3 regions of the Lysinibacillus sp. FSL M8-0337 genome follow, and region 2 is predicted to be linked to each of the others. Evidence: a T-box and tRNA genes for the amino acid it is inferred to sense, from the RefSeq annotation. Region 2 holds a T-box; the other regions hold tRNA genes.
What was found. A T-box is a leader RNA that pairs with one kind of tRNA and senses whether it is charged. The one in region 2 lies ahead of proS (proline--tRNA ligase), so its partner is inferred to be a tRNA-Pro.
Positions count from the first base shown of each region.

Region 1 (7,789 bases), 2.3 Mb from region 2:
TCATGCCCCTTATGACCTGGGCTACACACGTGCTACAATGGACGATACAAACGGTTGCCAACTCGCGAGAGGGAGCTAATCCGATAAAGTCGTTCTCAGTTCGGATTGTAGGCTGCAACTCGCCTACATGAAGCCGGAATCGCTAGTAATCGCGGATCAGCATGCCGCGGTGAATACGTTCCCGGGCCTTGTACACACCGCCCGTCACACCACGAGAGTTTGTAACACCCGAAGTCGGTGAGGTAACCTTTTGGAGCCAGCCGCCGAAGGTGGGATAGATGATTGGGGTGAAGTCGTAACAAGGTAGCCGTATCGGAAGGTGCGGCTGGATCACCTCCTTTCTAAGGATATTTTCGGAATACAAACCTTGGGTTTGTAAGATTACGTTTTGCGTTCAGTTTTGAAGGTTCATCATTACGATGAAATACTTCAAAACTGTGCTCCTGTCGCTACGCTTTCGTCGCAAATTTGCGAAGAAGTAGAAACAGGTAGTGAATTTGTTCTTTGAAAACTGGATAAAACGACATTGAAATTGTAACAAACACATTTATTTTTTAAGTTTTTTATAGGCTTAATAACAAATGAAGGTTTCGAGATACGAGTAAGACAAGGAAGCGATTGAGTGAGAGAAGGAGCGTACCTCTGTACGTGACTGACCGAACGAATGAAGCTGACGCTGGATTACGATGTATATCGGAAGCTGCAGGTTAAGTTATTAAGGGCGCACGGCGAATGCCTTGGCACTAGGAGCCGAAGAAGGACGGCACTAACACCGATATGCTTCGGGGAGCTGTAAGTGAGCTTTGATCCGGAGATTTCCGAATGGGGGAACCCACTACGTTTAATCGCGTAGTATCTTGACGTGAATACATAGCGTCTTGAAGGCAGACCCAGGGAACTGAAACATCTAAGTACCTGGAGGAAGAGAAAGAAAAATCGATTCCCTGAGTAGCGGCGAGCGAAACGGGAAGAGCCCAAACCAAGAGGCTTGCCTCTTGGGGTTGTAGGACACTCTATACGGAGTTACAAAGGAATGAGTTAGATGAAGCGACTTGGAAAGGTCCGCCAGAGCAGGTAAAAGCCCTGTAGTCGAAAGTTTATTCCCTCCAGAGTGGATCCTGAGTACGGCGGAACACGTGAAATTCCGTCGGAATCCGGGAGGACCATCTCCCAAGGCTAAATACTACCTAGTGACCGATAGTGAACCAGTACCGTGAGGGAAAGGTGAAAAGCACCCCGGGAGGGGAGTGAAAGAGATCCTGAAACCGTGTGCCTACAAGTAGTTAGAGCCCGTTAATGGGTGATAGCGTGCCTTTTGTAGAATGAACCGGCGAGTTACGATTACGTGCGAGGTTAAGCTTTAGAAGGCGGAGCCGCAGCGAAAGCGAGTCTGAATAGGGCGAATTAGTACGTGGTCGTAGACCCGAAACCAGGTGATCTACCCATGTCCAGGGTGAAGGTGAGGTAACACTTACTGGAGGCCCGAACCCACGCACGTTGAAAAGTGCGGGGATGAGGTGTGGGTAGCGGAGAAATTCCAATCGAACTTGGAGATAGCTGGTTCTCTCCGAAATAGCTTTAGGGCTAGCCTCGTGATGAGAATACTGGAGGTAGAGCACTGTTTGGACTAGGGGGCCATCCCGGTTTACCGAATTCAGACAAACTCCGAATGCCAGATATTTATACACGGGAGTCAGACTGCGAGTGATAAGATCCGTAGTCAAAAGGGAAACAGCCCAGACCACCAGCTAAGGTCCCAAAGTAATCGTTAAGTGGAAAAGGATGTGGCGTTGCACAGACAACCAGGATGTTGGCTTAGAAGCAGCCATCATTTAAAGAGTGCGTAATAGCTCACTGGTCGAGTGACGCTGCGCCGAAAATGTATCGGGGCTAAACGATTCACCGAAGCTGTGGATTGACATCTACGATGTCAGTGGTAGGAGAGCGTTCTAAGTGCGTTGAAGTCAGACCGGAAGGACTGGTGGAGCGCTTAGAAGTGAGAATGCCGGTATGAGTAGCGAAAGACGGGTGAGAATCCCGTCCACCGTATGACTAAGGTTTCCTGAGGAAGGCTCGTCCGCTCAGGGTTAGTCGGGACCTAAGCCGAGGCCGATAGGCGTAGGCGATGGACAACAGGTTGATATTCCTGTACCACCTCCTCACCGTTTGAGAAATGGGGGGACGCAGTAGGATAGGGTAAGCGCGCCGTTGGTTGTGCGCGTCCAAGCAGTAAGGCGTGTGTGTAGGCAAATCCGCACACTGTAACGTTGAGCTGTGATGGCGAGTCCGTATGGACGAAGTTCCTGATTTCACACTGCCAAGAAAAGCCTCTATCGAGGTGAGAGGTGCCCGTACCGCAAACCGACACAGGTAGTCGAGGAGAGAATCCTAAGGTGTGCGAGAGAACTCTCGTTAAGGAACTCGGCAAAATGACCCCGTAACTTCGGGAGAAGGGGTGCTCTTGAGCGTGCAAGCGCATGAGAGCCGCAGTGAATAGGCCCAGGCGACTGTTTAGCAAAAACACAGGTCTCTGCAAAACCGTAAGGTGACGTATAGGGGCTGACGCCTGCCCGGTGCTGGAAGGTTAAGAGGAGTGGTTAGCGCAAGCGAAGCTGCGAATTGAAGCCCCAGTAAACGGCGGCCGTAACTATAACGGTCCTAAGGTAGCGAAATTCCTTGTCGGGTAAGTTCCGACCCGCACGAAAGGCGTAACGATCTGGGCACTGTCTCAACGAGAGACTCGGTGAAATTATAGTACCTGTGAAGATGCAGGTTACCCGCGACAGGACGGAAAGACCCCGTGGAGCTTTACTGTAGCCTGATATTGAATTTTGGTACAACTTGTACAGGATAGGTAGGAGCCAGAGATCTCGGAGCGCCAGCTTCGAAGGAGGCGTCGGTGGGATACTACCCTGGTTGTATTGAAATTCTAACCCATGCCCCTTAGCGGGGCAGGAGACAGTGTCAGGCGGACAGTTTGACTGGGGCGGTCGCCTCCTAAAAGGTAACGGAGGCGCCCAAAGGTTCCCTCAGAATGGTTGGAAATCATTCGTAGAGTGTAAAGGCACAAGGGAGCTTGACTGCGAGACCTACAAGTCGAGCAGGGTCGAAAGACGGGCTTAGTGATCCGGTGGTTCCGCATGGAAGGGCCATCGCTCAACGGATAAAAGCTACCCCGGGGATAACAGGCTTATCTCCCCCAAGAGTCCACATCGACGGGGAGGTTTGGCACCTCGATGTCGGCTCATCGCATCCTGGGGCTGTAGTCGGTCCCAAGGGTTGGGCTGTTCGCCCATTAAAGCGGTACGCGAGCTGGGTTCAGAACGTCGTGAGACAGTTCGGTCCCTATCCGTCGTGGGCGTAGGAAATTTGAGAGGAGCTGTCCTTAGTACGAGAGGACCGGGATGGACACACCGCTGGTGTACCAGTTGTCTTGCCAAAGGCATCGCTGGGTAGCTATGTGTGGACGGGATAAGTGCTGAAAGCATCTAAGCATGAAGCCCCCCTCAAGATGAGATTTCCCATTACGCAAGTAAGTAAGATCCCTCAAAGACGATGAGGTAGATAGGTTCGAGGTGGAAGTGTGGTGACACATGGAGCTGACGAATACTAATCGATCGAGGACTTAACCAAAAAGTTTGAAACATTCAATGAACCGTTTATCCAGTTTTGAAAGAACAATCTTTCTAAAAAGAGAGCTTCAAGACACAGTAATACGCCGTGTATTGGAGGTCGAATATAGTCTAGTGATGATGGCAAAGAGGTCACACCCGTTCCCATACCGAACACGGAAGTTAAGCTCTTTAGCGCCGATGGTAGTTGGGGGCTTCCCCCTGTGAGAGTAGGACGTCGCTAGGCATAATACCCAGGAGGATTAGCTCAGCTGGGAGAGCATCTGCCTTACAAGCAGAGGGTCGGCGGTTCGAGCCCGTCATCCTCCACCATATGCCGGTTTAGCTCAGCAGGTAGAGCAACTGACTTGTAATCAGTAGGTCGTGGGTTCGATTCCTATAGCCGGCACCATTTTTTGAGCCATTAGCTCAGTTGGTAGAGCATCTGACTTTTAATCAGAGGGTCGAAGGTTCGAGTCCTTCATGGCTCACCATTTTTAATTGCCAACAATAAGATGCGGGTGTGGCGGAATTGGCAGACGCACTAGACTTAGGATCTAGCGCCGCAAGGCGTGGGGGTTCGACTCCCTTCACCCGCACCATTTTATTTGAATTTGATAATTGCCAGGATAAATAATCTTATGCACATGCGGAAGTAGTTCAGTGGTAGAACACCACCTTGCCAAGGTGGGGGTCGCGAGTTCGAACCTCGTCTTCCGCTCCAATGTGCCGGGGTGGCGGAACTGGCAGACGCACAGGACTTAAAATCCTGCGGTAGGTGACTACCGTGCCGGTTCGATTCCGGCCCTCGGCACCATTTTATCAAGCGCCCGTAGCTCAATTGGATAGAGCGTCTGACTACGGATCAGAAGGTTGTGGGTTCGACTCCTGCCGGGCGCGCCAATAAATGAACGGGAAGTAGCTCAGCTTGGTAGAGCACTTGGTTTGGGACCAAGGGGTCGCAGGTTCGAATCCTGTCTTCCCGACCATTTTCAAAAACTTGTAACTTATGGGGCCTTAGCTCAGCTGGGAGAGCGCCTGCCTTGCACGCAGGAGGTCAGCGGTTCGATCCCGCTAGGCTCCACCATAATTTATAACCAGTATAAAGATCCTGGCGGCGTAGCTCAGCTGGCTAGAGCGTACGGTTCATACCCGTAAGGTCGGGGGTTCGATCCCCTCTGCCGCCATCTTAAAGGACCTTTAGCTCAGTTGGTTAGAGCAGACGGCTCATAACCGTCCGGTCGCAGGTTCGAGTCCTGCAAGGTCCACCATTTATATAATAGTACGGAGGTATACCCAAGTCTGGCTGAAGGGATCGGTCTTGAAAACCGACAGGCGGGTAACACCGCGCGGGGGTTCGAATCCCTCTACCTCCTCCAGTTTTAATTTTAGAAATGGTGTACAAAAAACTCGAAGTGAATAAACATATTATCGCGGGGTGGAGCAGTGGTAGCTCGTCGGGCTCATAACCCGAAGGTCGTTGGTTCAAATCCAGCCCCCGCAACCAAATGGTCCCGTGGTGTAGCGGTTAACATGCCTGCCTGTCACGCAGGAGATCGCCGGTTCGATCCCGGTCGGGACCGCCATTTTAAAATAGGTTCAGTCAAAGTATATGGGTCAGTAGCTCAGTTGGTAGAGCATTAGATTGAAGCTCTAAGTGTCGGCGGTTCGATTCCGTCCTGACCCACCATATACGCGGGTGTAGTTTAATGGTAAAACCTCAGCCTTCCAAGCTGATGTCGTGAGTTCGATTCTCATCACCCGCTCCAATGGGCCTATAGCTCAGCTGGTTAGAGCGCACGCCTGATAAGCGTGAGGTCGATGGTTCGAGTCCATTTAGGCCCACCATTATTCCGAAGTAGCTCAGTTGGTAGTAGCACCTGACTGTTAATCAGGTTGTCGCAGGTTCGAGTCCTGCCTTCGGAGCCATTTTTTTATTTATGGGGAAGTACTCAAGAGGCTGAAGAGGCGCCCCTGCTAAGGGTGTAGGTCGGGTAACCGGCGCGAGGGTTCAAATCCCTCCTTCTCCGCCATTGGCCCCTTGGTCAAGCGGTTAAGACACCGCCCTTTCACGGCGGTAACACGGGTTCGAATCCCGTAGGGGTCATACTAAAACACAGTCGATATGAGCAATCATAGCGACTGTGTTTTTTTTGTCTAGATCATTTTAAAAATCGTCTACCATTAAATCGGTAGACGATTTTTTGCTTAACTACGTGATAGCATTCTTTCAAGAGAGCTACGAGCTTCTTCAGCCGTTGACGCATCCACTTGAATGCGATTATGTGGCTTGCCTTGCTCAATACTTTCAAGTGACCAAAGTAAATGTGGAAGGTCGATTCGATTCATTGTAAGACAAGGGCAGAAGTTTTCGTTTAAAGAGATTATATGTTTATCAGGATGTTGTTGAATAATGCGGTTTACTAGATTCATTTCTGTTCCGATTGCCCACGCCGAGCCGCTTGGGGCGTTATTAATCGTATAGAGAATATATTTTGTAGAGCCTGCATCATCTGCAGCAGCTACCACTTCACGGCTACATTCAGGATGAACAATAATGCGCATATTTGGATATGTTTGACGAACCTTAGCAGTATGTTGTACTGTAAAACCTTCATGCACCGAACAGTGTCCTTTCCACAATATGACTTTGATTTTTTCTGGTGATTGGTCTGTTTCAAGTGTATTTGTATGAGGATTCCAAACCGCCATACTTTCTAGTGGAACACCTAAGTCAAAAGCAGTGTTTCTACCCAAATGCTGATCTGGTAAAAATAAAATACGCTGCTTTTGTGAAAAAGCCCATTTTACCATTTCTTTAGCATTAGAGGAGGTTACGCAAGCTCCACCGTGACGACCAGTAAATGCTTTAATGGCTGCAGTCGAATTTACATATGTTAACGGCAATATTGTATTGCCAAAAAGTTGTTGTAAAATAGGCCAAGCTTGCTCTGTTTGATAAATATCCGCCATATCTGCCATAGAACAACCTGCACGCATATCAGGTAAATAAACATGCTGTCTTTCAGTAGTGAGCATATCAGCCGTCTCGGCCATAAAATGTACTCCACAAAAAACGATATGTTCTGCTTCTGTATTAGCAGCAGAAATTTGAGCAAGCTGTAAGGAATCTCCTGTGGCATCAGCAAATTGAATCACTTCATCTTTTTGATAGTGATGTCCAGGAATAAAAAGCTTCTTACCTAGTTTCTTTTTAATAGCTAAAATTCGAGACTCCATTTCGGTCGTTGATAATGTGCGGTAATGCTCAGGAAGTAATGAAGTTTGTTGTAGTAGACTAGTGATGGACAAGTGTATGCTCTCCTTTCATTTGTACAAGTGCACTTATATCAAAGGCTTTTACTGAATGAGTTAGTGCACCTAGTGAAATCCATTGAATACCTGACTTTGCATAAGCATGTAAATTTTCTATTGTAATACCACCAGAAGCTTCAGTAGCAATATGTGATGGAACGGATTGAATCCAAGCTGCTATTTCTTCAGGCGTACAATTATCGAACATAATAATATCTGCACCTGCTGCAATGGCCTCATCTAATTGAGTTTTCGTTTCAATCTCTACCTCGATTTTTACCGTATGCCCAATTTTTTTACGAGCGGTTTGTACAGCTTCTGTAATACTACCAGCAAAAGCAATATGATTATCCTTGAGCATAATCGCATCGTATAAGCCACTTCGATGATTATAAGCACCACCTATACGTACAGCATATTTATCAAGCATTCTTAAGCCTGGAATCGTTTTACGCGTATCGCAAATTTTTGCAGTAGTTCCTGCAGTTTCCTGAACTGCTCTATTGGCTGCCGTGGCGATAGCAGACATGCGCTGAATAAGATTTAAAATCACCCGTTCTCCTATTAATAATTTCTGTAGTGGTCCTTTAATAACTGCAAGAATATCACCATAGTTCACGGCATCACCATCATTTTTATGCATTGTGATCTGCATGGAAGGATCGAGTAACCGAAAACCATGTTCGATAATAGGTGTTCCACAAAAAATACCACTATCTTTTGCATAAAAGGAAAAGGAACCTGTTTGCTCAACTGAAAAGATAAGTTCGCTTGATAAATCCCCATCTCCTATGTCCTCATTAAAAAATTGCTTGAGCATTTCCTCGAGCTTGATGATATTCATACAATGAATTCCTCACTTT
Region 1 is NZ_CP151996.1:3,500,576-3,508,364, reverse strand. Features, by position in the region: rRNA gene MKY08_RS17085 (16S ribosomal RNA) at 1-341, shown strand, start outside; rRNA gene MKY08_RS17080 (23S ribosomal RNA) at 706-3,633, shown strand; rRNA gene rrf (5S ribosomal RNA) at 3,743-3,858, shown strand; tRNA gene MKY08_RS17070 (tRNA-Val) at 3,869-3,944, shown strand; tRNA gene MKY08_RS17065 (tRNA-Thr) at 3,948-4,023, shown strand; tRNA gene MKY08_RS17060 (tRNA-Lys) at 4,030-4,105, shown strand; tRNA gene MKY08_RS17055 (tRNA-Leu) at 4,129-4,213, shown strand; tRNA gene MKY08_RS17050 (tRNA-Gly) at 4,261-4,335, shown strand; tRNA gene MKY08_RS17045 (tRNA-Leu) at 4,340-4,428, shown strand; tRNA gene MKY08_RS17040 (tRNA-Arg) at 4,438-4,514, shown strand; tRNA gene MKY08_RS17035 (tRNA-Pro) at 4,524-4,600, shown strand; tRNA gene MKY08_RS17030 (tRNA-Ala) at 4,623-4,698, shown strand; tRNA gene MKY08_RS17025 (tRNA-Met) at 4,725-4,798, shown strand; tRNA gene MKY08_RS17020 (tRNA-Ile) at 4,806-4,882, shown strand; tRNA gene MKY08_RS17015 (tRNA-Ser) at 4,898-4,990, shown strand; tRNA gene MKY08_RS17010 (tRNA-Met) at 5,044-5,118, shown strand; tRNA gene MKY08_RS17005 (tRNA-Asp) at 5,122-5,197, shown strand; tRNA gene MKY08_RS17000 (tRNA-Phe) at 5,226-5,301, shown strand; tRNA gene MKY08_RS16995 (tRNA-Gly) at 5,307-5,380, shown strand; tRNA gene MKY08_RS16990 (tRNA-Ile) at 5,383-5,459, shown strand; tRNA gene MKY08_RS16985 (tRNA-Asn) at 5,464-5,540, shown strand; tRNA gene MKY08_RS16980 (tRNA-Ser) at 5,554-5,644, shown strand; tRNA gene MKY08_RS16975 (tRNA-Glu) at 5,647-5,718, shown strand; gene nadA (quinolinate synthase NadA) at 5,820-6,923, opposite strand; gene nadC (carboxylating nicotinate-nucleotide diphosphorylase) at 6,910-7,770, opposite strand; gene nadB (L-aspartate oxidase) at 7,727-7,789, opposite strand, start outside.
Region 1: it has a tRNA-Pro gene. The T-box ahead of proS (proline--tRNA ligase) is inferred to sense a tRNA for this amino acid. The anticodon was not compared.

Region 2 (7,789 bases):
TCTGGAGCTATTAGAATATTGTTGCCAGTAATTGTACCTTTTGCTTTTAATTCTGAATTCCCTGCATTATTAAAGACTTCAAATGAATTAGGCACATCGCTTCCTACAAAACCTTTTTCATATGCCAACTGTTGATTATCAACTATAATTGGTGCTCTATCATCGGTATCCAACATTGTATCCATATGGAAATAGAATCCGACATTTTGAGGGCTACTACTTGTATTTTCTATACTATATTTAAATTCAAATTGATCTTCTACTAATTTTACAAATTGAGTAACTTGTATATCATTTATGGAATAGACAGTTTTAAATATACCATTCGAATAAGTTGTAGGCTGCAATATATTTGCTTTTAAGTTACTAGAACTACCATTTACTAATAATGAAGGTTGGGTTGTTGCTTTACCTGCACCATAAATTAAAATTCGATTATCATCATTTTCACTACCCGGATAGCCAAGATTTGTTCGCAAGTCAAAGCTACCATCTGGCGTAACATTTAATGCAAGATATTTATTCATTATATAATTTTCTGCACCTTCAATTTCAAAGTAACCTGATAACTTCTCTTGGCGTAATGGATGCAACATATTGTATTCCGTGTTATTTGCAATGTCATTAATACCGCTTTTAATGGCATCAATCTCTTTTTGAATTAGTGCACGGTCTTGGTTTGTCAATGTATCATTGCATGCTTGCAGTGTAAGCTCACGCAAACGAATTAAATTTGGATTTTGAATTTGGGCAAGCCCTGATTCAGCAGTTTGGATAAGTGATATTCCTGCTAGTCCATTTTGCTCCGCTTGTTCCAGCCCGCGAATTTGCCCTCTCATTTTTTCGCTAATACCAAGCCCTGCAGCATTATCGGCAGCTTTATTAACTTGGTAACCAGTAGATAATTTATTAAGTGTTTTATTCAACTCAGTATTTAGATGGTTATAACGATTTTGAGTAAATAGACCTTTGCTTTGTTGAATTTTCATAACTATTCTCCTAATATTATATATAGAACTATTTTATTATTATAACCCAATATTCTACAAAACAAGAAATGTAGTGAAATAAACTTTAAGGGATAGATAAACAGATAAAAAGTACGGGGTAATCAAATGTTTTTATTGGTATTTTTATTTTATATAAACAATAATGTTAAATTGTGTTATTGTTTAAATGTTGTTGTTAAAGATAAAGGATTAGAGAGGGGACGACAATGGAAATAAAGATATTAACTAAGAATGATTTTATATATTATTTAGAGTCACTAAATGAACTTTTTAGAATTTCATTTAATCGTGATATTCATCCGAATTTTCTAAAATGGAGGTATTATGATAATCCTTGTGATGATTTATTAGTTGCTGTTGCGATAGATAATAATAAAATTATTGCAAATTATTCTGCTTCACCTCATTTAATAGAGAATGATAAAACTACATATAAAGCTGCACTGTCAATGACAACAATGACACATCCTGATTATAACGGTCTCGGTTTATTTACTAAATTAGCTGAACTATTATATCAAGAGATGATTAGAAGAAATTACAGTTTAATTTGGGGGTTTCCTAATAATAACTCTCATGGCATTTTTAAAAATAAACTACAGTGGCAAGATATTTATGAAATTCCGACATTTACATTAAATCTATCCACAGCAAAAATGAATGATTTAGACGATCTTTATAGTTATGGTTTTGACAATAGCTTTGACAAAATAGTTATGTTTTCTAAAGAAAAACAATATCAGGTCAAAAAAAGTTCAGCGTATTATAAATGGCGTTATTTAAATAATCCTGTAAATGAATATTACAATTATTATTTGAAAGATTTGGATGTATATCGAGCTAATATTATTTATAAGGAATATGGAGCTAGTATAGATATTGTTGAAATCAACGGATTAACGGATGTTGATAAAATTAAATTAATAAAGAAATTAATAAATATTTTTAAAGAGCAGAAAAAAGAGCAAATAAATTGCTGGCTAAATGTAAATGATCCACTTCATAGTGCTTTTGAGAGAATTGGGTTTACAAATACTATGCCTATTACATATTTTGGAGCTAGAAGCCTTGATGAGAATATAAACATTCGTTCTTATAAATCGTGGAACATTTTTATGGGTGATTCAGATGTCTACTAAAAAAATAGTTGCTTTTACTGGAATTCGTTCAGACTATGATTTACTAAGCAAATTATATAGCGAAATAAATAAAATCGAGGGTTTTGAACTAAAATTAATTGTTAGTGGTGCACATCTTTCTGAAACGATGGCATACTCTGTGCAAGAAATAATAAAGGATGGCATTCCTATTTTAGCAAAAATTGAATCTTTATTAGACTCTAATAGTCTTGCTGGTAGGGTCAAGTCTTTATCTATTCTAATGCAAGGAGCCATCCATTCAATAGTAGATTATAATCCAGATTTAATAATTGTAGTTGGTGATAGAGAGGAAGTCCTAACTGGAGCAACGATTGGGACCTATTTAAATATACCTGTCGCGCATTTTTTTGGAGGCGATCATAGTACGGACGGTCATGTAGATAACCCTATCCGCCACGCTACTTCCAAATTAGCTAATATTCATTTTGTATCTAATGAAGTTTCAGAAAAAAGATTGCTTGCAATGGGCGAAGAAAAATCAAGAATTTTTAACATTGGTAGCCCTTCATTAGACAAATTTAAAGATACACCCATTTTAACTAAAGAAGAAGTGTTTAATAAGATAGGTATTTCAATGGATATTGAAGATTATGCATTGTTGATTTTTCATCCTGAAGCACAACATGAGCGGGACTCTGGAGAACATTTGAGTAATATATTGGATGTTTTAAAAGAAAAAAATATTTTTACATTTGTAGGATATCCAAATTCGGATAGTGGTCAAGTAGAGATTATCAATACATTAAAAAAATATTCTTCTGATACTAATTTTTTTATGTATAAAAACCTTCCAAGAGATATATTTGTAAATCTTTTTAGAAATAGTTCTTTTTTAATTGGGAATTCAAGTATGGGGATTTATGAAGCACCTATGATAAAAAAGCCAGTAATTAATGTAGGTAATCGGCAAGTCGGAAGATATTCTACTGAAAACGTTCTATTTGTTGATAGTTCTAAACAATCGATAAAAAATGCAATTCATAGACTATCAAATGTGGATTATATAGAAAAATTACAAAATGTAAAATCTATTTACGGGGACGGTCAATCCACACAAAGAGCATTAAAATTTTTACAAAATTTAAATTACAGTGATTTTATATATAAAATAACAGACCCATTGGAGGACTTAGATGAATGAGTAAAAATGTCGTGATTGTAACACCTCACCCAGATGATGAAACGCTAGGGTGTGGGGGTACTATTTTAAAACATGTAGAGCATGGTGATAAAATTTTTTGGCTAATTATTACTACTATGGGTAGCTTTTTTAAAGAAGAAGCTAAATTGAAAAGAGCTAAGGAAATTGCAAAGGTGGCAAAGCAATATAACTTCAATGAAACCTTTGAGTTGGGATTTGAAGCGGCTATGTTAGACCAAGTCCCAGAAAGTAATTTAATTGGAGCAATTAGTAGTGTTTTTCATAAAATTCAACCAAACATAATATACGTACCCTATCCAAGTGACATTCATTCTGATCATAAATTTGTGTTTGATGCAACTATGGCTTGTACTAAATGGTTTAGATACTCATCTGTAGAAAAAGTATTAGCTTATGAAACTTTATCTGAAACGGATTTTACAATAAATCCTGATGCAAACAATTTTAGACCTAATGTTTATGTTGATATTAAAGACTATTTACAGCGTAAGATTGAAATTATGAATATTTATGAATCAGAAATTAGTAACTTTCCATTTCCAAGAAGTGAAAAAGCTGTTTCATCACTTGCTTATGTTCGTGGTGCTGCAAGTGGCTTTGAGGCTGCAGAAGCATTTATGTTATTAAAAGAAAGGATTATATGATTGTTAGTAGGGTGCGCCAATATTTTTCTATCAAAGAATAACTGAAAGGGAGGCACAAGGTGTCCTCTTTCAGTTTTTTATTTTTGGAGTGCATTTTTTGATATTTCTAGGATTGAAGAAGGTATATACTCTTTTTGCATGGAAATAAGCCAAATAAAATCATCTTCAGCAATAATTTGAATGTCGTATCCAAGTTGGATGAGTTGCTCTGCTTTTAAATGTTTCGTGCTTTTGCCTCGTCGGTTATGACCGAGAATAACAAAAGCGGTGTCCTTAGTGACAGCCCCTTGCATTAAACCGCCACAAGCTCGTGCTTTTTTTGCAGCTTCTGCGCGTGTCATCGTAGAAAGAGCCCCTGTAAAGACGATTTGTTTATTATAAAATGGATGCATTATACGTTCGGTTAGATTAGTAAGAAAGATAATGTCATCGTTGTCCTTATTGGTGTTCATATAGATTCTCCTAAGAGCTTAATATTAAAGGGCGAGCCACTTGTTCGTAGGCTTGCATTTAGGCAATAACTACTGCTACTGTATTTGTAAAATAGTACTTTCACGTAAATAAGTAACGTTATATTGAATGGCTAATTGTTGTAAAAAACAAAGAAGCGCTGGTATTTGACAAGTAAGAAGCAGTTGCTCGTATGTTCGTTTTTCTTCTATTGAGGCTACTTTACGGAAATATCCCCACATATGCTGACAAGCATTGCGCATGCTGCCTTCAGTTGGCGTTTGTTGTAATGCAACTTCGATTAATTGTTTAATTTGTTCATGGCTCATCATGTCGCGCATGGCCAGACGGAGTTGATTGTAATGCTTTTGGCTATGAAACATAACGCGATATTTTTCTTCACGCCATAATTTTTCTGTTAGTTGACGTTGCATCTAATCACCTTTCACATAACTGTTTCAAACTCATTCTACTTGATTTAATGAAAACATCAAAATGTTTTTATGCTGGTATAGTAAAGCATTTATTAAAAATAGGGGAATTTGGGTAAGCTGATACAAGAGCTAGCGTAATAGTATGCAAACTATATTTTATCATTCAATGACCTATCGTAATGATTGAATTACATTTAGCAAATTGGTATATTAATGTATACATATACAATCGATGATGTGACTAAGTAAATAAGAAATGTGAAACAGAAAATATAGCCTAGGCTGAGAGCTATAGCACCCCTTCTTATTGAACCCTACCACGGAGATGTCAGTTAACAACTAACCGAGTAGTTTCGTTACAAACGTTTAGAGGGCATATTATTAATTATGCCGAACTAAGGTGGTACCACGTCAACTAGCGTAAAGACGTCCTTTATTAGGATGCTTTATGCTTTTTTTATGAACTTGATTTGGGCCTAGCTAAGGGATGAAGCCGAAAGATATGGATGCATGCCTTGACCGAATTAAGTTAAATGCTTCGCTGGGTAACATAGATTTTAAAAGGAGCTGTTTGAGCAGGCTCGAATAAAGTCTAGATGCTATTTTGTCGAAGTGAAATAGATTTTTTCAAAATAGGAGGAAAAAAGATGTCTCAAAAAACAAATGATTTTTCAAAATGGTATGTGGAAACGATACAAAAGGCGGATTTAATGGATTATACGCCGGTTCGTGGTTGTATTGCCTTTAAACCAGACGGCTATGAACTGTGGGAACATATTCAAGCGGAGATGGATAAGCGTTTTAAGGAAACAGGTCACCGCAATGCCTACTTCCCGATGCTTATTCCAGAATCTTTTTTCCAAAAGGAAAAGGATCATATTGAAGGATTTTCGCCAGAGCTTCCTTGGGTGACCGAAGCGGCAGGTGAACAATTAGAAGAGCGTTTAGCGCTGCGCCCAACTTCGGAAACAATGATTGGGCATTTGTATTCAAACTGGATTAAAAGTTATCGAGACCTTCCTGTTTTAATCAATCAATGGGCCAATGTATTCCGTTGGGAAAAGAAAACGCTGCCGTTTATCCGTACTTCGGAATTTTTATGGCAAGAAGGCCATACGGCGCATGTTGATGAAGAAGATGCACGGAAAGAAACAATGCAAATGTTAGCTATTTATAAAGAAGTTGTCGAAGGATTATTAGCAATTCCAGTCTATGATGGACAAAAAACACCGTCAGAACGTTTTGCTGGAGCAGTTGATACATTTTCAATTGAAGCGATGATGAAGGATGGCAAGGCCGTACAAGCAGGGACATCTCATTATTTAGGTACGAAATTTGCCGAAGCTTTTGATATCAAATATTTAAATAAAGAAAATAAACATGTCCATGTGCATACAACATCATGGGGTACGTCTACCCGTTTAATCGGTTCTGTTATTATGGTGCATGGTGATGAACAAGGTCTTGTTTTACCGCCAAGAATCGCTCCAACGCAAGTTGTGTTAATCCCAGTTGGTCCTTGGAAAAAGAACCCTAAGATTATCGAGAAATTAGATGAAATTTTTACTGCGTTAAAAGCAAAGGGCATCCGTGTGCGTCTTGATGATTCAGACCAATCACCTGGTTATAAGTTTAATGAATGGGAGCTAAAAGGTGTACCTGTGCGTATTGAATTGGGACCACGTGATTTAGAAAATCAGCAAGGCTTAATGAAAGCCCGAGATGAAGAAGAAAAAGTATCTGTTTCTTTAGAAACAATTGTAGAAAGCATAGAAACAGAACTTGAAACGATGCAAACGCGCCTATTTGAAAAAGCAAAAGCTTTCCGTTCAAACAACTCTCATACCCATATCGATTCAATGGAACAGTTAAAACAGCATTTAGCTCAATCAGAACAAAATGAAACAATCCCAGGTTGGATTTTAGCGGGTTGGTGTGGAGATGATGTGTGTGAAGAAAAGGTAAAAGAAGAAACAAAATTTACAACTCGTAATATACCATTTAACCCACCCGTTACAAAGCATACTTGCATTCATTGTGGGAAAGAAGCACAACATACAGTTTGGTTCGCCCGCGCTTACTAAATCTAACTTTGTATGGTAGAAAGCATGTTAACATGCTCAGAGTATTGACAAAGAGGCTGGGACATAACTAAAAAAATTTAAGGAACAGAGGAAAGGTGTTCATAAATTTTTGCTATATGGAGAACTTGCTATTCTTGCTTTAGCAATAAAAAAATAGAAGGGTGCACTAGTTGTTGGTAGCGAAGGCGGTGACTCCTGCTCAGAACGCACACAGCGTAAGACGCGGGCATTCCGCGCGTTAGCGAGGGTTACGGCTTACTGTGCTGAGCGGAAAGCACCGCCGAAGCGGACAATAACGGCGTAGCAAAAAAGTGTTAGATTGACTGCCATCAATCTAACACTTTTTCTCTTGGTCCCAGCCTCTTCTAACTGAATTGTGCTTAGATTTAGAGTATTTCGTTATGATTTCCTCTCTTTGAAATGTATCTTCTACTAACATTTTAATGCTTGTATTTGTAGTCTCCAGAATAGCCCCTTCTCCAAAAAAATGGAAAAATACAGCAATATTGCTTTTCTCGTCTTGATGTATATAGCTGATTTTGAGGTTGTCCCTCATATGGAAACAATAATGCAGTCACCTATTGAAAAAAGCTCTTCTTTACACTGTGTTACATTCCTTTTAATTTATTTTTACCTGTCAATAGAGCGTATCCTTTATGAAATACAGCATTTATAGTGAGTTACTTAAATTCTTTCTTGCTATATTTGTACTAATAAAATTTATGAAACTATAGTTGCGTAATTATGTAAATTAATGCATTATATTGTTAATAGGTATTAATATTTATGAATATATTTACATTTTTAGTATTTTAGGTATAATAGTTAATGATTGGAAAAAAGGA
Region 2 is NZ_CP151996.1:1,201,138-1,208,926, forward strand. Features, by position in the region: gene MKY08_RS05495 (flagellin) at 1-989, opposite strand, end outside; gene MKY08_RS05500 (GNAT family N-acetyltransferase) at 1,217-2,149, shown strand; gene neuC (UDP-N-acetylglucosamine 2-epimerase) at 2,139-3,311, shown strand; gene MKY08_RS05510 (PIG-L deacetylase family protein) at 3,308-3,976, shown strand; gene MKY08_RS05515 (BRCT domain-containing protein) at 4,054-4,428, opposite strand; gene MKY08_RS05520 (YbgA family protein) at 4,504-4,860, opposite strand; T-box leader at 5,084-5,297, shown strand; gene proS (proline--tRNA ligase) at 5,508-6,944, shown strand.

Region 3 (7,789 bases), 2.3 Mb from region 2:
ACAGTTATTATACTGTTTAAGGGAAGAAATGCTCTTATTTTTTACATTTTATCTGATGGTGTATCAGACGAACCAAATTCCTCAAGCTCTTCGAAATCATCTGATTTTGGTAAAGAGGATAACACATCTTCTTCAACTGGTCGCAGTAAATCGTCTCTTTGCTCAGCATGCTCTACACATGTCAATGCATGTGGCATAGCCTCTAAACGGCCTAACGGAATTTCTTCGCCACATACAGCGCACTTACCATATGTGCCATCTTCTATTGCTTGCAGCGCATGCTCGATTTCTTCAGCATGGTCACTGCGATGTTCATCAATGGCCATCTCTGTAAGTTGGTCTGTTAAATCACTTGCATTATCAGCTGGATGGTTATCATAATTTGAGAGCTCTGTTGCCTGCGGTCGCTCTGATTCTTCTAGCTGCTTCTCTAGTTCTTGTAATTCCTGCTGTAATTGGTTTTTAAACTTTTCGATCATTTGTTGATTCAAAAAAATCTCCTCCTCATACTTTCATTTTTTCCTAAATATCTATTTCTAAAACATCTGTATGAGAAGGATTCCATTAGTTTTGTGTGTATTCTCTAATTACATCATGGAGAAATTGAGTAGCACCTTCTGACACATGTTGATCGTAATATGCAGTAAAACGTTCATCTGCTATATACATTTGTGCTAAACCAACATGTGCTTCCTTTGTATATTGCGGCCACGAAAAGCTCAGCCAACGCTTATGCAGTTCTGCCACTTCCATGGCGACATCATTTTTCACGTCGCCTATAGCCATTGCCTCTTTTAATCGTTCAAATAGTTGCTGTTCTAGTTGCTGCATTGCCTTATATTGTTCCTCTGATAAATTCTTAAACTTCGCATTCGATGCATCGACCTTTTCATCGCCATAGTTTGCACGAATTTCTTTACCGTATTGTTTTTCATTTTCCTCAATCAGCATTTCTTTAAAGCCTTCAAATTTCTTTTCGTTCGTCATTGGTTGTTCCTCCTCAATCGATTGAATGGTTTGTTCCACTGTTTTTAATAATTGATCTAGCTGTTTTTTTCGTTGTAATAAAGCATCACGATGTGTTTTTAATGCTGCTATATGTTGAAATTCAGGTGCATGAATAATGTTGTGAATGGTTTCAAGCTTCATATCTAACGCTTTATAAAACAAAATTTGCTGAAGAATATCGACTTCTTGTTGCCCATAAAAGCGATACCCTGCTTCATTTGTTCTTGCCGGCTTTAGTAAATCAATTTCATCATAATACCGCAACGTTCTCGTACTTACCCCTGACAATTTAGCAAGCTGTAAAATGGTATACTCCATTGCTTTCACCTCCATATTTATACTGTAAACCTTTCCGCAGCGTTAAGGTCAAGGGGATATTTATATACGTCTGCCGTAAGGGAAAAAATAAAAGATCTGTGTCCACTTCACCCAGGCACAGATCTTAGAAGTTGCTTATAATATTTGGCTAACTTTTGAGAGTAGCTCAGTACAGTTAGGTTAATCCCCCGCACTTAGATAATATTGATACTTATTCGTATCTATTTTATGTCTTAATTTTTTTTGAAAAAATTGTTGGTTACTCGCTGTAATTGGAAATAACCCGATAACCGGATGAATATTTGAAAGATGCAATATTTCCCTATATTCCTCTATTGAAATGTCAGTTAGTATTTCCTCACCTACTACGGTATCTTCATTAATTGGCGTCCACATTATTATTCTTTCGATGCTCTCTTCATTGATATAAAATGGAGAAACCATTTCTTCTACAAATAAATTGTTTTCCCGAGCAAATTGTAATGGTTCCTCTTGATAATTATTTGTTCCAATAAACATATAATAGTCATCTCCAAAATGCACAAAAAAATCTAAAGTTATGAAATGACAATATATGAAACCTCTTAATACCATTTTAGAAATGAGAGGGATTTGATCAATCGATACCTCTTGATCATCTTTTAATTGAAAATTGTCTAATTTTTCATCATACAATTGATTATATAGAGCACAATTACTATCTACATCAATATAAGTCATGTTAAACATTGTTAATGATTTTATATGATTAACCTCTAAAAACTTCATGATTGTATTAATATATGCTGTTTCGACCTTTAAATATTTTTCTAATGTGAAAGTTTCACCATTAATTGTCTTCCCAATGTGAGCTGGGCTTGTCCATTCCAATTTCTTCGTGTAATGCCCTTCATTATTTCTGAAGTCAGGATTATATTTCGTTATCCTCCATTGATATTTTATATGTTTATTCACTTTTATCACCTCTTTAGTCATATTATTTTATGAATATAATTAAAGAATATAAAATAATATTATAAAAAACAATGAAAGTAAGACATTTTCAAGAGCTTTTTTACTAAATATTCAAAATATTTTTGGAAAGATTTCTATATTATTAATCTCCTATTCTCTTTAAGACAGCATCTCAATTTGGCCACCCCTTTACTATTTAATACTTGTACGTCATATAATTCTGCATCTGGGTTAACACCAATAATGTTATGTGAGTTTTCTTCAGCTGCAATAATAGGAGCAATCATAGTACCATGTCCCAATTCATCTAAAGTCTCAGAATTCTTATTTATTGCATTATAAGTTTCTTTAACTTTCCCTTCCAAAATATCTAGATTACCCCAGTTTTGTTCACATTCTTTAGAAGAAAATGCTATAGAATCTAAGCTAGCTTCCTTAGAACTGCACCCTATGAGAAAAATTGATAATAACAAGAAGATAATAGGATAAAAGTATCTAATTTCTATTAAACCTCCTAACTAATTAAATGTATGAAAATTCTGTTAATTTCAAAGTTAAGTCTACATCTTGTAAACACATATATTTTAATTCCTACTAAAAGCTAGATATTGAGATATTCCGTATATAAGTAAAAATATTTTATAAAATGGAAAAATAATTTGCAAGAATTAATATAAAAAAGCATCTCAATATCCAAGATGCTCACCTTTCCTATTTAGCATACTTCCCATGCCACACTATATTTCTGTAGTTTTCTACGTCTGTGTCTCCCTCTGTACTAACAAACAATATCTTTGACTTTGGATTGAGCTGTAAAGCTACCTTTAAATCATAGTAATCCTCATTTGTTATTAATTCATAAAAACATCCAAATGGCGCTGCTCCTGATTCTCCCGCAACAATACGATTATCCGCGCCAAGTGGATTTCCCAAGACGCGCATACCCGTTGCAGCTACCTTCTCACTACAACTAATACTTACCTTTGTATATGCTTTTAAAATATCCCAAGCGATAGGGTTAGGCTCCCCACATGCTAAGCCAGCCATAATGGTTTGCATTTCTCCACCGACAGTAACAAACTGTCCAGTTCCTCGGTTAAAACTCTCATAAAAGCAATTAGCTGCATCTGGTTCAATTAAAACAAATGTTAGTTGTTGTCCATAATATTGTTGTAAAAAAGCGACTATAGCTCCTGCAAATGAACCTACACCTGCCTGTAAAAATACATGGGTCGGTGCTTCTTGCAAATGGTCAACAATCTCTTTTGCCAATGTTGTATAGCCTTGCATAATCCATAATGGAATCTCTTCGTACCCTTCCCACATTGTATCCTGTATCACTATCCAGCCATTATCCTTTGCAAGCTGTGAGGTATACCTTACCGTTTCATCATAATTCATTGAAGTGATTTCTGCATATGCGCCTTCATTTTTAATATTTTGCAAGCGCTCTTCCGCACTACCAGCAGGCATATAAATTCGCGCCTTACAGCCAAGTTCCCTTGCTGCCCAAGCAACCCCGCGCCCATGATTGCCATCTGTCGTTGAAATAAAGGTACAGTCGCCTAATTTTTCTTTCACTTCAGGTAGTTTTAATTGTTCAAAAGACAATTCATCAATATTTTGATCTAGCAATTTCGCAATATATTTGCCAATCGCATAAATACCACCTAACACCTTAAACGCATTTAAGCCAAAGCGATAGGACTCATCTTTAACAAAAATCTTACTAACCCCAAGATGCAGTGCTAAAGCATCTAAATCATGTATAGGTGTTTTTTCAAAATTTTCATATGTATGATGGAATCTTTCCACACAATTAACCTGTTCTACTGTAAATTTTTGTAGTATATCTTTACCTTGTTCTAAATTCTCTTGTAAATGATATTGTCGATTATACACCCATCTTAAGTTTTCGCTCATTCGTATGATCCCCCTCTATAATTGCTTATACCTATATTACCTAATAATACTAGTAAAGAGAATCATCATTGGATTTATAAATAGACAGTCGGAAACGATGCTCTCTCAAATTTTTAATCTAGCAAAAAAAACGCAGTAAATGTGAAATCACATTTACTGCGTTTTAGTATGACCCCTACGGGATTCGAACCCGTGTTACCGCCGTGAAAGGGCGGTGTCTTAACCACTTGACCAAGGGGCCAATGGCGGAGAAGGAGGGATTTGAACCCTCGCGCCGGTTACCCGACCTACACCCTTAGCAGGGGCGCCTCTTCAGCCTCTTGAGTACTTCCCCATAAATAAAAAAATGGCTCCGAAGGCAGGACTCGAACCTGCGACAACCTGATTAACAGTCAGGTGCTACTACCAACTGAGCTACTTCGGAATAATGGTGGGCCTAAATGGACTCGAACCATCGACCTCACGCTTATCAGGCGTGCGCTCTAACCAGCTGAGCTATAGGCCCATTGGAGCGGGTGATGGGAATCGAACCCACGACATCAGCTTGGAAGGCTGAGGTTTTACCATTAAACTACACCCGCGTATATGGTGGGTCAGGACGGAATCGAACCGCCGACACTTAGAGCTTCAATCTAATGCTCTACCAACTGAGCTACTGACCCATATACTTTGACTGAACCTATTTTAAAATGGCGGTCCCGACCGGGATCGAACCGGCGATCTCCTGCGTGACAGGCAGGCATGTTAACCGCTACACCACGGGACCATTTGGTTGCGGGGGCTGGATTTGAACCAACGACCTTCGGGTTATGAGCCCGACGAGCTACCACTGCTCCACCCCGCGATAATATGTTTATTCACTTCGAGTTTTTTGTACACCATTTCTAAAATTAAAACTGGAGGAGGTAGAGGGATTCGAACCCCCGCGCGGTGTTACCCGCCTGTCGGTTTTCAAGACCGATCCCTTCAGCCAGACTTGGGTATACCTCCGTACTATTATATAAATGGTGGACCTTGCAGGACTCGAACCTGCGACCGGACGGTTATGAGCCGTCTGCTCTAACCAACTGAGCTAAAGGTCCTTTAAGATGGCGGCAGAGGGGATTGAACCCCCGACCTTACGGGTATGAACCGTACGCTCTAGCCAGCTGAGCTACGCCGCCAGGATCTTTATACTGGTTATAAATTATGGTGGAGCCTAGCGGGATCGAACCGCTGACCTCCTGCGTGCAAGGCAGGCGCTCTCCCAGCTGAGCTAAGGCCCCATAAGTTACAAGTTTTTGAAAATGGTCGGGAAGACAGGATTCGAACCTGCGACCCCTTGGTCCCAAACCAAGTGCTCTACCAAGCTGAGCTACTTCCCGTTCATTTATTGGCGCGCCCGGCAGGAGTCGAACCCACAACCTTCTGATCCGTAGTCAGACGCTCTATCCAATTGAGCTACGGGCGCTTGATAAAATGGTGCCGAGGGCCGGAATCGAACCGGCACGGTAGTCACCTACCGCAGGATTTTAAGTCCTGTGCGTCTGCCAGTTCCGCCACCCCGGCACATTGGAGCGGAAGACGAGGTTCGAACTCGCGACCCCCACCTTGGCAAGGTGGTGTTCTACCACTGAACTACTTCCGCATGTGCATAAGATTATTTATCCTGGCAATTATCAAATTCAAATAAAATGGTGCGGGTGAAGGGAGTCGAACCCCCACGCCTTGCGGCGCTAGATCCTAAGTCTAGTGCGTCTGCCAATTCCGCCACACCCGCATCTTATTGTTGGCAATTAAAAATGGTGAGCCATGAAGGACTCGAACCTTCGACCCTCTGATTAAAAGTCAGATGCTCTACCAACTGAGCTAATGGCTCAAAAAATGGTGCCGGCTATAGGAATCGAACCCACGACCTACTGATTACAAGTCAGTTGCTCTACCTGCTGAGCTAAACCGGCATATGGTGGAGGATGACGGGCTCGAACCGCCGACCCTCTGCTTGTAAGGCAGATGCTCTCCCAGCTGAGCTAATCCTCCTGGGTATTATGCCTAGCGACGTCCTACTCTCACAGGGGGAAGCCCCCAACTACCATCGGCGCTAAAGAGCTTAACTTCCGTGTTCGGTATGGGAACGGGTGTGACCTCTTTGCCATCATCACTAGACTATGTTTCGACTTTCAATCCAAAGTATTACTGCATTAGCTTCATGTGTTCGGTCAGTTACATACTAGAGTACGCTTCTTCCTTCTCTCAACCACTTTTGCGAATAGCTTTTATCTCGAAACTTTTATGTATTTCGTTTTGAAGTTATTTACCTGTCCTTCAAGACAAGAATTATTGTATAACGTTTATCTAGAGAATGCAACACTTTTTTATAAAAAAAAGAAATTATTACTTTTTGAAGATATTTTTGCTATGTGAGAGAATTTATCGCTCTACTAACCATTATAGCAATTGTTTTTCCAAAAGAAAACATTTTATTTACACAAATAAATAAAATAGTTAGATTGTCGACAAAAGGACGTATATTTTTTAACAAACACTACTACTGTTTCTTTAATGGTCGTGCTAGTTTACATCCCTATCGTAGAGGTAGTTATTACTTCTTTGCAACAATAAATTTTAGATGTTACCGCTTTTGAGTTATCACTTAAAGCTCATGCTTATACTAGTAACGTCAAGAAGCAATTTATCAGAACCGAGAAGCCTTTAATTTCCACAGGAAGTAATAATTATAAGTTAAAATTAAAGGCTTTGTTCAATACAGTTCTAACGTATATCCTACTTTATTTTAGAATTTTACAATATTAGACAACACAAAGGTTAATTGATCAATTTCTTCAAATGTTGTTGTTGGTCCAAATGATATTCTAAAAAACTGTCGTGCTTCCTCCACTGTATAACCCATTGATATAATTGCTTTTGTGCCAGATTCACTGTGTATATCACAAGCACTACCAGTTGAAATACAAATCCCGGCTTCGTTTAATTTTAGTAACACGTATTGACCTTCCACTTTGTCCATCATCAAACCACATATATTAGGTAGTTGCTCCACACACTCAATTAATCGACAAGCTGGTGGTAAATGGCTTTGTAAATATTTGCGCAACAATTCATAATGTTGACGCTCAAAATGATAGTTTTCAATGGCTGTCGCAAACGCTACAATGGCAGGTGTATCTAATGTTCCCCCACGTAAACCACGTTCATGTGTCACGCCAGGTGTTAAAGATGGCACTCGAATTTGAGGATTTATAAATATAGCTCCACATCCTTTTGGCCCCCCTATTTTATGGGCAGAAATGGTAATTGCATCTACACTTGCACAAAAAGAAGTAGTTGGAAGCTTACAAAAGGACTGTACACAATCTACATGAAAAAATATATTTTGACTGTTTGCTATTAAAGCAATTTCTTCCACTGGTTGGATAGAGCCTATTTCAGAATTTACATGTTGAATTGTTATTAATGCTGTATCCTCTCTTATAGCCTCTCGTACCTGATTGACTTGAATACACCCATCCAGTTGTAAAGGTAATTTTGTAACGGAATAACCCATTTTCTCAAGTGTATTTAATGCTGCATGGACAGACGTATGCTC
Region 3 is NZ_CP151996.1:3,490,888-3,498,676, forward strand. Features, by position in the region: gene MKY08_RS16825 (TraR/DksA C4-type zinc finger protein) at 42-491, opposite strand; gene MKY08_RS16830 (MerR family transcriptional regulator) at 565-1,326, opposite strand; gene MKY08_RS16835 (hypothetical protein) at 1,507-2,280, opposite strand; gene MKY08_RS16840 (S8 family serine peptidase) at 2,415-2,645, opposite strand; gene dpaL (diaminopropionate ammonia-lyase) at 2,992-4,203, opposite strand; tRNA gene MKY08_RS16850 (tRNA-Glu) at 4,373-4,444, opposite strand; tRNA gene MKY08_RS16855 (tRNA-Ser) at 4,447-4,537, opposite strand; tRNA gene MKY08_RS16860 (tRNA-Asn) at 4,551-4,627, opposite strand; tRNA gene MKY08_RS16865 (tRNA-Ile) at 4,632-4,708, opposite strand; tRNA gene MKY08_RS16870 (tRNA-Gly) at 4,711-4,784, opposite strand; tRNA gene MKY08_RS16875 (tRNA-Phe) at 4,790-4,865, opposite strand; tRNA gene MKY08_RS16880 (tRNA-Asp) at 4,894-4,969, opposite strand; tRNA gene MKY08_RS16885 (tRNA-Met) at 4,973-5,047, opposite strand; tRNA gene MKY08_RS16890 (tRNA-Ser) at 5,101-5,193, opposite strand; tRNA gene MKY08_RS16895 (tRNA-Ile) at 5,209-5,285, opposite strand; tRNA gene MKY08_RS16900 (tRNA-Met) at 5,293-5,366, opposite strand; tRNA gene MKY08_RS16905 (tRNA-Ala) at 5,393-5,468, opposite strand; tRNA gene MKY08_RS16910 (tRNA-Pro) at 5,491-5,567, opposite strand; tRNA gene MKY08_RS16915 (tRNA-Arg) at 5,577-5,653, opposite strand; tRNA gene MKY08_RS16920 (tRNA-Leu) at 5,663-5,751, opposite strand; tRNA gene MKY08_RS16925 (tRNA-Gly) at 5,756-5,830, opposite strand; tRNA gene MKY08_RS16930 (tRNA-Leu) at 5,878-5,962, opposite strand; tRNA gene MKY08_RS16935 (tRNA-Lys) at 5,986-6,061, opposite strand; tRNA gene MKY08_RS16940 (tRNA-Thr) at 6,068-6,143, opposite strand; tRNA gene MKY08_RS16945 (tRNA-Val) at 6,147-6,222, opposite strand; rRNA gene rrf (5S ribosomal RNA) at 6,233-6,348, opposite strand; gene MKY08_RS16955 (cysteine desulfurase family protein) at 6,977-7,789, opposite strand, start outside.
Region 3: it has a tRNA-Pro gene. The T-box ahead of proS (proline--tRNA ligase) is inferred to sense a tRNA for this amino acid. The anticodon was not compared.